3 regions of the Bradyrhizobium sp. 482_C4_N1_8 genome follow, and region 2 is predicted to be linked to each of the others. Evidence: riboswitches for the same ligand, from Rfam matches in the RefSeq annotation. Region 2 holds a riboswitch; each other region holds the start of a gene.
The links. Region 2 has a riboswitch for cobalamin ahead of AB7Z56_RS31505 (TonB-dependent receptor). Riboswitches for the same ligand answer to the same signal wherever they lie in the genome.

Region 1: another riboswitch for cobalamin. It lies ahead of AB7Z56_RS20970 (ribonucleoside-diphosphate reductase subunit alpha); the one in region 2 lies ahead of AB7Z56_RS31505 (TonB-dependent receptor).
Region 3: another riboswitch for cobalamin. It lies ahead of AB7Z56_RS30310 (DUF1636 family protein); the one in region 2 lies ahead of AB7Z56_RS31505 (TonB-dependent receptor).

Annotation. Positions count from the first base shown of each region.
Region 1 is NZ_CP197231.1:4,388,948-4,393,128, reverse strand. It holds gene AB7Z56_RS20970 (ribonucleoside-diphosphate reductase subunit alpha) at 1-1,672, opposite strand, end outside; cobalamin riboswitch at 1,795-2,012, opposite strand; gene AB7Z56_RS20965 (hypothetical protein) at 2,126-2,704, opposite strand; gene AB7Z56_RS20960 (DUF6925 family protein) at 2,766-3,776, opposite strand; gene AB7Z56_RS20955 (TonB-dependent receptor plug domain-containing protein) at 3,810-4,181, opposite strand, start outside.
Region 2 is NZ_CP197231.1:6,617,075-6,621,255, reverse strand. It holds gene AB7Z56_RS31510 (GFA family protein) at 1-107, opposite strand, end outside; gene AB7Z56_RS31505 (TonB-dependent receptor) at 246-2,594, opposite strand; cobalamin riboswitch at 2,795-3,002, opposite strand; gene AB7Z56_RS31500 (hypothetical protein) at 3,234-3,599, shown strand; gene AB7Z56_RS31495 (FixH family protein) at 3,702-4,094, shown strand; gene AB7Z56_RS31490 (efflux RND transporter periplasmic adaptor subunit) at 4,179-4,181, shown strand, end outside.
Region 3 is NZ_CP197231.1:6,318,997-6,323,177, forward strand. It holds gene cobN (cobaltochelatase subunit CobN) at 1-272, opposite strand, end outside; gene cobW (cobalamin biosynthesis protein CobW) at 272-1,321, opposite strand; gene AB7Z56_RS30310 (DUF1636 family protein) at 1,318-1,692, opposite strand; cobalamin riboswitch at 1,789-2,012, opposite strand; gene cobO (cob(I)yrinic acid a,c-diamide adenosyltransferase) at 2,053-2,688, shown strand; gene AB7Z56_RS30320 (cobyric acid synthase) at 2,712-4,160, shown strand; gene cobD (threonine-phosphate decarboxylase CobD) at 4,149-4,181, opposite strand, start outside.

The sequences.
Region 1 (4,181 bases), 2.2 Mb from region 2:
CGAACAGCATCGTCAACATGCGACGCCAGAGGTCGCTCGCGCGCACGGTCTTGAAGACGCGCATGCCGCCGGCTTTCGCCTTGGTCTCATAGGCCTCGTAAGCCGTCTTGAACGCCTCGCCGTAGAGACCGTGCAAATCGGGCGTCTCGTCCGGCGAAAACAGCGTCCATTCGCCGTCGATATCGACGCGCTGCATGAACAGGTCCGGCACCCAATTGGCGGTGTTCATGTCGTGGGTGCGGCGGCGGTCGTCGCCGGTGTTCTTGCGCAGGTCAAGGAACTCCTCGATGTCGACGTGCCAGGTTTCCAGATAGGCGCAGACGGCGCCCTTGCGCTTGCCGCCCTGGTTGACGGCAATCGCGGTATCGTTGGCGACCTTCAGGAATGGAATAATGCCCTGGCTCTCGCCGTTGGTGCCCTTGATGTGGGCGCCGAGGCCGCGAACCGGCGTCCAGTCGTTGCCGAGACCGCCGGAATATTTTGCCAGCAGTGCGTTGTCCTTGATCGACTTGAAGATGCCGTCGAGGTCGTCCGAGACTGTTGTGAGAAAACAGGACGACAATTGCGGACGCAGCGTACCCGAATTGAACAGCGTCGGCGTCGAGGCCATGAAGTCGAACGATGACAGCAGATCGTAGAACTCGATCGCCTTGGCCTCTCGGTCGATCTCGCGCACCGCAAGACCCATCGCGACGCGCATGAAGAAAGCTTGCGGCAGTTCGATCCGCTTGCCGCGGACGTGCAGGAAGTAGCGGTCGTACAGCGTCTGGAGGCCGAGGAACTGGAAGTTCAGGTCGCGCTCGGGCTTGAGTGCAGCCGCGATCCGGCCGAGGTCGAAGCGGGCCAGTTCAGGATCGAGCAGTTCGGCAGCGATGCCGGTCTTCACGTAGGCCGGGTAATATTCGGCATAGCGCACAGCCATATCGGCCTGCGAGGCGAAGGTCGGCCCGGCATGGACATAGGACAGCACCTCGCCGCGGAGCTTGTCCAGCAGCAGGCGCGCACTGACATAAGCATAATTCGGCTCCTGCTCGACCAGCGTGCGTGCGGCCATGATCGAGGCCAGCGCCAGTTCGTCCTGGCTGATGCCGTCGTAGAGATTGCGGGTGGTCTCGGTGAGCACGGGTGCCGCGGAGACGCCGTCGAGACCGGCGCAGGCTTCGCCGATAATCAGCGCAAGCCGCTTGGTGTCGAGACCAACGCGCGAACCGTCGGCGAGCGTGACATGAAGTGCCGGCGCGACAGCGGGCGTCGCTTCCGCGGCCGCCTCCTCGGCGCGCTGGCGCGACCGCTCCTCGCGGTACAGCACATAGGCGCGTGCGACCTTGTGGTGCTCGCTCCGCATCAAGGCGAGCTCGACCTGGTCCTGCACATCCTCGATATGGAAGGTGCGTCCCTCGCCTGCCCGCCGCATCAACGCAGCGACGACTTCGGCCGTCAGCTGCTCCACGCTCTCATGGACGCGGCGCGAGGCGACCGCACTGGTGCCTTCGACCGCAAGAAACGCCTTGGTCATGGCGACCGCGATCTTCGCGGAATCGAACGGCGAGACCTTGCCGTTGCGACGGATGATCTGCATGGCCGGCTCGCTCGAAGCAGGCGCAAGCGATTGTGGACGCAAATGAACGATGGGTGCGGAAGCGGTGTCCGCGTCGTGCAGGTTGAGTGACATCAAAGGGCCCCGTGATGCGCGCGTTGTGTTTGAACGGGGCTGTAAGGAAGGACGCTGCAGAAACGCCGGCGGCAGAGTTGCCGGGCGGTGCGTGCAAGCGACCGCCGGACACCCCGCCCGTGGACGTTCAGATCGTCGCGGCAGGTCTCCTGGCTCGCAGGTCGTCGCCCACTTCCCGTCTTCCCGGCGCGAAAGGCACCAGTGACGATTGTTCGGAAGCAGCTCGCTGCTGACAGTTGCGGGGGCAGCGCCGGAATTCCGCGCTCTCGCGCGGTTCACCGGCTTCCCTCTTAGCCACTAAATCTTGCGATCCAGCGGAACCGTGACGCCCACATGTGGTGACATATGCAGCCGGGTGTCAACGATTCGTTGCGGGCCGGAAGCGGTGTTCCCTGTGGAATGCGGGAGTTCCCGCCTGGCTCGCGCAACCCTTGGGATGACGCACATCCAGCATTACGCGTTCCGCATCGCGCGCCCGAACGGATCGACCAGGCGGACGATCTCGCAGGCGGCGACGAGGCCGGCGAGCCAGACGGCGCTGGTCAGCCCGATGCGCGTCACGATGGCCGCAGTGAACGCGCCCTCTCCGCCAAGGAACGGCGTCGCGGCAAGCAGCGCGAGCTCATAGGCGGCGTAGGCGGCGACGAGCGCGATGGCCAGCATCAGCGGCGTGCGGCCCTGCGGCAGCAGGCGGAGAACGGTCGATGCCGCTGCCGTCGACAGCAACGCGGCAGCACCGATGACAAAGCCCCAGGCGATGGTGCTGCCATCGATGGGATAGTGCAGCACGCCAAAGCCGATGGTCTGGTTCACGAGCCAGGCGCCGGTGACGACGAGCAGCGCCGGACGCATCGGCAGCATCGCGGCGGCGACGACGGCGAACGCCGCAAACGGCGTCGCGCAGGCAAGCGCGAAGCTCGCGAGCGCGCATGACACCGTCAGCAGTGCAAAGCAGAACATCGGCGCGAGGCGCGACGCGACCGGATGAAGGCGGAAACGGTCGGCGTGGGGCGGCAGGATGGTGACAGTCATGGAACGATCTCCTTGCGGGATTTGTAGCACATTTTTGCTGAAACGCGGCATCACGTCTGACTCAGTGAAGAGCCTCCATGGGATCTTCAGTCTCGGCTGGATCGCGCCGGTCGTAGGCGGCAAGCCAGGCGGCGAGTGCCGCCGTGTGCGGCTCCTTGGCCGCCAATTGGCGCAAGGCCACGCGAACGGTGGCGCGCGCTGTGCGATCGGGCGGAAGCGTCGCCATCTCAGGTCCCCGCCCCTTCGCGACCGCGTCGACCACGGCCCTCTTGCACACCGTTAGCTCCGGCAGCCCATAGAGCTCGAGCAGCGCCTGGAAGGCTGCGTGATGATCCGGCCGAAAAGCGCGCTTGCGGCCGAGCTGATCGCGGAGCGGATGGGCCGGATAGAGATGCGCGCAGGGGATCCACCCCTCAGGCAGCGGCTCGGTGGCGGCATGGGTGCGGCGATGCGCGAGCAGCTTTGGCAGGACGTGGGTGTGCGGGCCGTCAGGGCTTCGCCCACCCGGCGGCGGGATCGGCTGGAATACCTCGGCGCGCCCGATGCGGCTGATGAAGACGCGGTGCGGATTGGCGGCCAGAATGATCCGCATGGCGTCGCTTTCGGGCGCGAACACGGATTGGCCCGTGCGGCTCCTGAGCGCGGCGACGGCATCGGCATCGCTGACGCGGATGCAGGCGTCGATCTGCAACGTTCCGAGACCAAGGTCGAACAGGATGCCGCTGCGATCCCTCGTCAGGAGCGCCTCGACATCCGGACCGAGCTCGGTCAGCACGGTACGACCACTCATGGCGCTGGCTTCATGCGGAAGACACAGCGCGATGCGGTGGCTCCAGCTCTCCGTGGTCGGCGATTCCGATGCGATCAGGCGCAGATCCGGGTGGGAGACAACGCGTATCCCACCCTTCTGCGTCACGGCGCTGATCCCGTTGCGAGACTGCTCCATATCGAGGGCCTCACCGGGCTCGCGTGTGAACTCGGCAATGGCACCGAACGTGCCGACGCTCCAGCCGGCCTCAGCGTCGGCAAGCTGGCTTGCGATCAGGTCCATGAGCGGATCGGCCGTCGTCATGAGGCTTCTCTCTCTCTCTCTCTCTCTCTCTCGCTATCTGACGTCGTAATTCGCCAGCCGAATGCCGCCATAGACGCCCAGTCCCGGCTGCAGAAAGCCGGTCGGATTTTGATAGTGCACATTGGCGAGATTATCGACCCGGCCAAACACCTTCACCTGGTCGGTGACCAGATATTCGGCCGCCACATTGACGACGGTGTAGGCCGGAGCCAGCAGACGCGGAATGCTGAAGTCGCGGTTGCCATCGACGAAACTCCCGACGTGCAACACGGTTGCGGACAATGTGAGCGGGTCGATCGGATTCCAGATGACATTTGCGCTCCACTTCTCCTTCGGACGCCTCAGCAGCTCCAGTCCCGCCGTTGCATCCACTGCGCGGGTAAAAGTGTAGTCGGCACGAACGCG
Region 2 (4,181 bases):
GCGTGAAGCCTGCAATCGCGGCAGTGACACAGCGCGTGCACGATCGCTTCGCCCTCGACCTGATAGCGGATTGCGCCACAGTGACAACCGCCGGTGATGGTGCTCATGCGTTCCTCCCGATGGAAGCGAGGTTTCGTTGATCGATAGCTCTCGAGACCCGCGGCTTCAACGGCGCAATCGATTTGCGATTGCGTCCTACTGTCGCGTGACACCTCCCGCCACGGCGCGGACGAGGTGATCCGCGACTACCACTTGAACGAAGCCGCGACCTCGTAGCTGCGCGGCGCGCCCAGGATGATCTGGTCGGTGTAACCCGGATCGCCCCAGGCCGCGTAGAGCTTGTTGGTCAGGTTCCTCACGCGAAAGCTGATCCGGGTCTGGTCGACGCCCGGGAAATAGGCTTTTGGAATATCGACGAACGCGTATGCGTCGAAGATCGTGTAGGCGTCCATCGTGACCAGATTGTCCTGGAAGTTGAAGCGGTCGCCGACGTGACGGACGAGGCCGCCGATCTCCACCGGCAGCTTCGTGTCGAAGCGATAGGAGGCGCCGGCGTTGGCGATGAAGTTGGGAACGTTGGGCGGCGTCTTGCCCGAATAGGACTGGAAGTCGCCATTGCCGTCGACATAGGTGAAGTCGATGAAGCGCGACTGCACGAAGGCGACGTTGCCCCATAGTTTCAGGCCCGCGACCGGATTGACCGCGGCGGCAATCTCGACGCCCTTGGAGGCCATCTTGCCGGCGACGTTGAAGAGGATGCCGCTTTCGGGGACGTAGACGTTCTTGCGCTCGATGTCGAAGGCCGAGAGCGTGGCCTCCGCGCGCTTGTCGGCCGACAGCAGCTTCACGCCGGTCTCGTAGGTTCGCGACGTCGTGAGCAGCAGCGGCGTCGTGGGCCTGAGGATGAAGATGTTCGCGACCGTCGGGTCCGCCGCCGTCGCGTACTGGCCGTAAAGCATCACGCCGGGCGCGATGTCCCAGGTGTAGCCGATGCGTCCGGTGACCGGATTGAACGTCTTCGAGAAAGGATAGCTGGCTTTCAGGAGGCCAGTCTCGTCGAAGCGGGTCCGCGACAGCTCGATATTCTCAAAACGGATGCCGCCGATCAGCGCGAAGGTCGAGGTCAGCTTGAGCCGGTCCTCGAACGACAGCGAGGTGGTGTCGAGATGGGTGTAGATCTTCTCGTCGCTGCGCGGGCCGTAGAGGCCGCGGTCCGGATTGAGGAGATCGACGTAGTCATTGAAGAACAACGTGTCCTGCGAGACGTTGAACTGGTTGCTGCTCGCCGCCACGGTGGCGACGAAGCGATTGTCCATTCCGGCGACGTTGGAATTGACGGTGAGGTCGGTGATGTTGCCGTAGAGCCGCTGCGCGTGATCGAGCGCCAGGCGCTCGCGGTAGATGCTCTGCGCGCCTGCGAAATTGCCTACGGTCTGGTCGAACGACGAGATCTCGTTGTTGAACCAGTGCCGGTGGGCGTCATAGCCGTAGACTTGGCTTTTCAGCGAGATGTTGTTGGTGATGTCCCATTGAAAGCCGCTGCGCAGCCAGAGCTCGTTGGCGCCGCTGTGATTGTCGAGCACGTTGTAGTTCGTGGTCAGCGTGCGCGCGTCGATGGTGACCGGGACCGGCGTGCCGCCGCCGAGGTAATAGTTGCTCCAGACGCCGGACACGATGCCGTACGTCGGCACGATGCCCGGCGCGTTCGCCGGCACCAGCGGCGTCCCCCAGTAGAAGCGGTCGTTGTCCTGCCTGTATTCGGTTGCGCCCCAGATCTTCAGGTTCTCGTTGACGCGATAGTTCAGCTGGCCCGAGACGTTGCTGAGCTTCGAATAGGTGTCGTCGATAAAGCCCTTGTTGTTGAAATGGCTGATATCGAAGCGGTAGTCGAGGCCGTTGATCAGCGTGCTGCCGCCCGATCCGTAACCGGCGCGATAGCCGTTGAAGGAATCGTAGGAGGTGAAGGCGTCGTTGACGATTGGTCCGGTGTGCGGCGCCTTGTTCACGTAGTTGATGGCGCCGCCGGTCGCACCGAGGCCCGCCACCAGCGAGTCCGGTCCCTTGATGATCTCGACCTGCTGGAGGCCAGCCACGTCCATGGGACGGCCGGTCATGGTCGACGGCCCGATCGGGATGCCGTTGTAGAGCGTGGAGATCTGGTCGCCGGAAAAGCCACGCATCGAGAAGATGGCGGGCGCGCCGGGCGCATCGCCGCCGGTGACGCCGACTGCAGCCTTGGCGACGTCGGTCGTGGTCCGGATGCCCAGGTCCTGCATCGTCCGCTGACTGATGACCTCGACGGTCGCCGGCATCTCGCGCGCCGTGATGCCGAGCCGGGAGCCGACATCGGTGACGGCTGCCGTGTTGAGCGGCGTCTGCACCGGGCCGCTCGGAGCTTGCGTGGCCGGAACGGCGACAGCAGGGGCGCCACGATTGCGTCCCGCGGCGCGCCGGGCGGCGCGCTGCTTCTGAGTGCCGGGGCTGACGGCAGGAGCCTGTCGCGGCGCAGGCGGCGACACGATCACCGGGCCGACCTCCCGGGAGCGGTTGTCCTGCGCCGCGCTTTGCGCGAGCGCCGCGGACGACAAGGACACCGACGAGAGCAGAGTAATCAGGAAAGCACGCGATAACGCTGGCCTTGCGCCAGCACGGAAATGAAAATGTTGCACAACAACGCTCTGCGGCGACGCAAACAAACCGTCACCGCGGTTGCCTTAGTCATCCACCTTCGCCCCAGGCGGCGGATGCACCGGCTACTTGTCCGACATCAGGGCACCCCGCCCAATGCGTTCGCGCGTGACCATGGCTGGCAGCAGGTTTCCTGGCTCGCGGGTCATCGCCTTCGACCACCTTCCCAGAGGCCCAAGCGGGGCTCCAGTGGTTTGTTTGGTCGTCGACTATCCGCCTACAGTTGCGGGGGCAGCCGCGGAATTGCCCACTGAGGTGGACGCACCGCATTCCCTTGAAGAGTCCTTGCGGACACTACCGATCACGAAACTGGCATCAGGGGATGAGCGCGTCAACATCCGCGCGGGCTGCTGGACGGGCTGGTCGGTCGATGGTGGCCTTGTGTTGCTGTTTTGCACGATAGTCCGAAGGACCGCGTCGAAACGTCCAACCCGGCCTCCGGACCAGCCTGGGTAACGAACGCTTGACCACGATCAATGACTGCCTTTGGTGCCCGAATATGCTACTGAGGCCGAGTTCCGGCCTGACAAAGTAAGTCGATATTGATGCAGTTCGTCCGTACCATCCTGGCAGTCGCCATCGCCATATCCTTGGCGATGCTGCCGGTTGGCGCGTCCGCGGCGAACCTCGCAATGTCGTCGGATGGCATGCAGACGGCCATGCACATGAGCGGCGACGCCGACATGTCGATGGACGATTGTTGTCCCGACATGAAGGGAACAGGCTCCCATAGCGGCGGCTACAAGTGCGGGATGGGCTTCTGCTGCGTCGGTGGGATCATCGCGCTCGGTGATGTCAGGCCCGTGGCGTTCGAGCGTCTCGCCGTCATGGCCAGCACGTTGGCTATTCCCCCGGATCAGGTCGTTTCCTTCCGCGGCGGCAGTCCTCCTTTCCGACCTCCTCGAATCTGATCTCGCAAAGCCCGAGACGCGAGCGGCATGCCTGCTCGCGACGACGACTGACGTGCGCGCTTCACGCGCCACGGCGAAAGATCAATTCATGAGGACAAGACAATGCTTTCCAAAATCCGCACCGCGGCTCTCGCCGCCACCCTTTCGCTTGCCGCTTCAGCCGCGATGGCGGGCGCGGGCGACTACGCCTTCGAGCCCGTCACTCCGCAGATGAGGAAGGGCGAAGACGTCACGCTCGCCGTTCGCCTGACGAACAAGCAGTCCGGCAAGCCGATACCGGACGCAGTCATCTTCAAGACCCGCCTCGACATGGCCCCGGACGGGATGGCCGAGATGGAATCGGCGGTCGCGCCGCTGCCGTCCAGGGAGCCTGGTGTGTACGCCTTCAAGACGGACCTGCCGATGGCTGGCCGCTACCAGATGACGCTGTCCGTGAAGGTGCAGGGCGAACCGGAGACCGTCACCGGCAAGGTGATCGTCACGGCGGTCAAGTGAGCGTTCGGGCGCTGCCCGGCAGCGCCCGACATTCCCCCTTTTCCTTCACACGGACGCGCGCTCCCGGGTGCGCGGATACACGACATG
Region 3 (4,181 bases), 300 kb from region 2:
GATTCACCGCCGATCAGGCGCACCAGGATGCCGCGTGCCTGCGACAGCGTGCGCTCGACATAGGTGTCGACCGACAACGGATGACGCAGCTCCGCGAGATTGGCGAGCCGCAGCGACGGCAGGCTGTTGCGGCCGCGCCGCCAGCCGGCCGCGAACGCGGCAAGGTCGGAATCCGAGTACGAGAGCACCACGAGATCGGCCGGGTCCTGGCCGATGTCCCTTGGCGTCGCAGTCTCCTCGAGACCGCGGCTCTCGCGGAAGACGACGTGCATCAGATACCAGATCCTGAAAGCCCAAGTCCGACCTTGATCGCGGCCTCGTCGATATCGCCGTGCTCGCCGATCACGACGAGCTTCGACTGCCTGAGAGCTGCGCCCCAGGGCTTGTCGAACTGGTGGCGCACGCGCTCGCCGACCGCTTGCAGCAACAGGCGCATCGGCTTGCCCGCGACCGCGATATAGCCCTTGACGCGCAGCACGTTCTGCTCGCGCGAAAGACGCTGCACCGATGCGACCAATGCTTCGATGTCGGTAACCTCCGGAAGATCGATCACGACGGAGGCGAAATCGTCGTGCTCGTGATCCTCCTCGCCGTCGTGATGCGAGGGGCGCGCGGCGAGATCGTTCTCTGCGGCAGCGCCGAGGCCAAGGATGACACGCGCATCGATCGCGCCATCGGTGACGGATAGCATCGGCACGCGGCGCGGCATCTCCGCGGTGATGGCGGCTTTGGCGGCTTCGATCCCTGCGGGCCCCGCAAGATCAGCCTTGGTCAGCAGCACGATGTCGGCGCAGGCGATCTGGTCCTCGAACACTTCCGACAGCGGCGTCTCGTGATCGAGATTTCCATCCGCCGCGCGCTGCGCTTCCACCGCAGCCGGGTCCGGCGCAAAACGGCCGGCGGCGACAGCCTCGGCATCGGCGAGCGCAATCACGCCGTCGACCGTGATCCGCGAGCGGATCTCCGGCCAGTCGAACGCCTTCAACAGCGGCTTCGGCAGCGCCAGGCCCGAGGTCTCGATCAGGATGTGATCGGGCCGCACCGGCCGCGCCAAGAGCTTTTCCATGGTCGGAATGAAATCGTCCGCAACGGTGCAGCAGATGCAGCCATTGGCGAGCTCGACGATGTTCTCCTCCGGGCAGTTGGCATCGGCGCAGGATTTCAGGATCTCGCCGTCGACGCCCTCGCTGCCGAACTCGTTGACGAGCACCGCGAGCTTCTTGCCGTCAGGGTTTGCGAGCAGATGCTGGATCAGCGTCGTCTTGCCTGAGCCGAGAAAACCGGTGACCACCGTCACAGGGACTTTTGCGAGCGAGTTCATTCGGCGGCCTCCGGCAACACGGCAATGGGGGGAATGCGGGCAAGCGACTGCTTGCGGAAGATTTCGGGACGGCTGCGCCAGGGCACGAGGCCATCGGGCGCGGCGGCATAGGCCGCAGCACCCGCGACCACGTCGCTCGCATGGGCCTCTGACAGACGGCCATAGACATAGGACCAGCGGCCGGGCGCGCTGAGCGCAACCGAGCAACCCTGGCTGCATGCCGACAGGCATTCAACGGGAACCACATTGACGCCCTCAGGCACGCCGGCGTCGAGGATCGCACCATGCAGGCGCTTGCCGGGCGTCGTCTCACCCTCGTCGAGCGTCTGGCCGGCACGGCAGGTAATACAGACGTGAAGTGTGACGGTCATCGCCTCTTCCAGGATAAACAGCGGGAGGCGAAGAGGCACACGGACCATTCCCCCGAAGGTCCGTTTCCCCGTCGCGGAACACCCCGTCCGCCGGTCCAAAACTCGTCCGCGCTGGCAGGTCTCCCGGCTTGCGGAGCAGGGCTTTTGGCCCTTCGATCCCCGCCTTCCCGATCCCCTGCGGGGGATCAGTGGCCTCGGGCATCTCTCCGGTCACGGTCGCGGGGGCGGCTGCAGTTTGGAGCCGAATCTTGTCGATTCGGACCCTATCGCATTCCCTCTTCGCCTGTCATAGGACAGGAACCAACGCCGGGCCACCATTTGCCCCCGGCCGCCTCTTGTCAAGCCGAAGGACCCTGTCAGATGACGCCTGAACCGGATACCCAAACGGCCGAGGAAACCGACGCCCGCCACGCCGCGAAAATGGCGAAAATCAAGGTCGCCCGCGACAAGATCATGGCGACCAAGAGCGGCGAGAAGGGCCTCATCATCGTCCACACCGGCGCCGGCAAGGGCAAGTCCTCCTCCGCTTTCGGCATGATCGTCCGCTGTGTCGCCCATGGCTTCCCCTGCGCGGTCGTGCAGTTCATCAAGGGCGCCTGGGACACCGGCGAGCGGCGCCTGCTCACCGGCCATTTCGGCGAGCTCTGCCAGTTCCATGCGATGGGCGAAGGTTTCACCTGGGAGACGCAGGACCGCGCCCGCGACATCGCCGCGGCGCAGGCCGGCTGGGCGAAGGCCAAGGAGCTGATATCAGATTCCAATCTGCGCATGGTCGTGCTCGACGAGATCAACATCGCGCTGCGCTACGACTATCTCGACATCGCCGAGGTCGTCGACTTCCTGAAAACGCACAAGCCGCCGATGACGCATGTCGTGCTCACCGGGCGCAATGCCAAGGACGAGCTGATCGAGATCGCCGATCTCGTCACCGAGATGACGCTGGTCAAGCACCCCTTCCGCTCCGGCATCAAGGCGCAAGCCGGCGTCGAGTTCTGACGACGCCAGATTCTGAAAACACCATGGCGCGCGCATTGATGATCCAGGGGGCCGGCTCGGACGTGGGCAAGTCGCTCATCGTCGCCGGCCTCGCCCGCGCCTTCACGCGGCGCGGCCTGCGCGTGCTGCCCTTCAAGCCGCAGAACATGTCGAACAACGCGGCCGTGACCGTCGACGGCGGCGAGATCGGCCGCGCGCAGGCTCTGCAGGCGCTCGCCGCCGGTGTCGAGCCGCACACCGACATGAATCCGGTGCTGCTCAAGCCCGAGACCGACGTCGGCGCGCAGGTGATCGTGCAGGGAAAGCGCATCGCGGCCGCGCGGGCGCGCGAATATGCGGCGATGAAACCGTCGCTGATGGGCGCGGTGCTGGAAAGTTTCGAGAGGCTGAAAGCGCGCGCCGATCTGGTCCTGGTCGAAGGCGCCGGCAGCCCGGCCGAGGTCAACCTGCGCAAGGCCGACATCGCCAATATGGGCTTTGCGCGCAAGGCCGACGTGCCCGTCGTGCTGGTCGGCGACATCGACCGCGGCGGCGTCATCGCCCAGCTCGTCGGCATCAAGACGGTGATCGACCCCGACGATGCCGCGATGATCGAGGGTTTCGTCATCAACAAGTTCCGCGGCGACCCCTCGCTGTTCGACGACGGCTACAAGCTGATCGAGCAGAAGACCGCGTGGCGCGGCCTCGGCGTACTGCCCTGGTTCGCGCGCGCCGGCGAGCTGCCGGCCGAGGATGCGCTGGGGCTGAGCGACGCGCGCAAGCCAGGCCAGTGCAAGATCGCCTGCCTCGCGCTGTCGCGGATCGCCAATTTCGATGATCTTGATCCGCTGAAACTCGAACCTGGCGTCGATCTCGTGATGGTGCGGCCGGGCGAAGCCATCCCCGGCGACGTCCGCCTCGTCATCATCCCCGGCTCGAAATCCACCCGCGGCGATCTCGCCTTCCTGCGCGCGCAGGGCTGGGACATCGATCTCCTGGCGCATCATCGCCGCGGCGGCCATGTGCTTGGCCTCTGCGGCGGCTATCAGATGCTCGGGCGCAGCGTCGCCGACCCTGACGGCATCGAAGGTCCCGCAGGCGATACGCCGGGTCTCGGACTTCTGGACGTCGCCACAATGATGAGCCCGCAGAAGACGCTGACGCGCGTCGCGGCCGTGCATGCCGCCACGGACCAGCCGATCGACGCCTACGAAATCCACATCGGCCGCACCGACGGACCGGATCGCGCGCGCCCGTTTGCGAAACTGAATGGGGAGCCGGAGGGCGCGATCTCGCGCGATGGCCGCGTGCAGGGCAGCTATTTGCACGGCCTGTTCACGTCGGACGATTTCCGCAAGGCGTATCTCGCAAAGCTCGACATTCCGGCAGGCGACGAGCCTTATCACAGCAGGGTTGAGAGCGCGCTCGATGCCCTCGCCGATCACATCGAACAGCATCTCGACGTCGGCGGCCTGCTCGCGCTAGCGCGCTAGCGCCTCGGCAAGGCGCGTCCA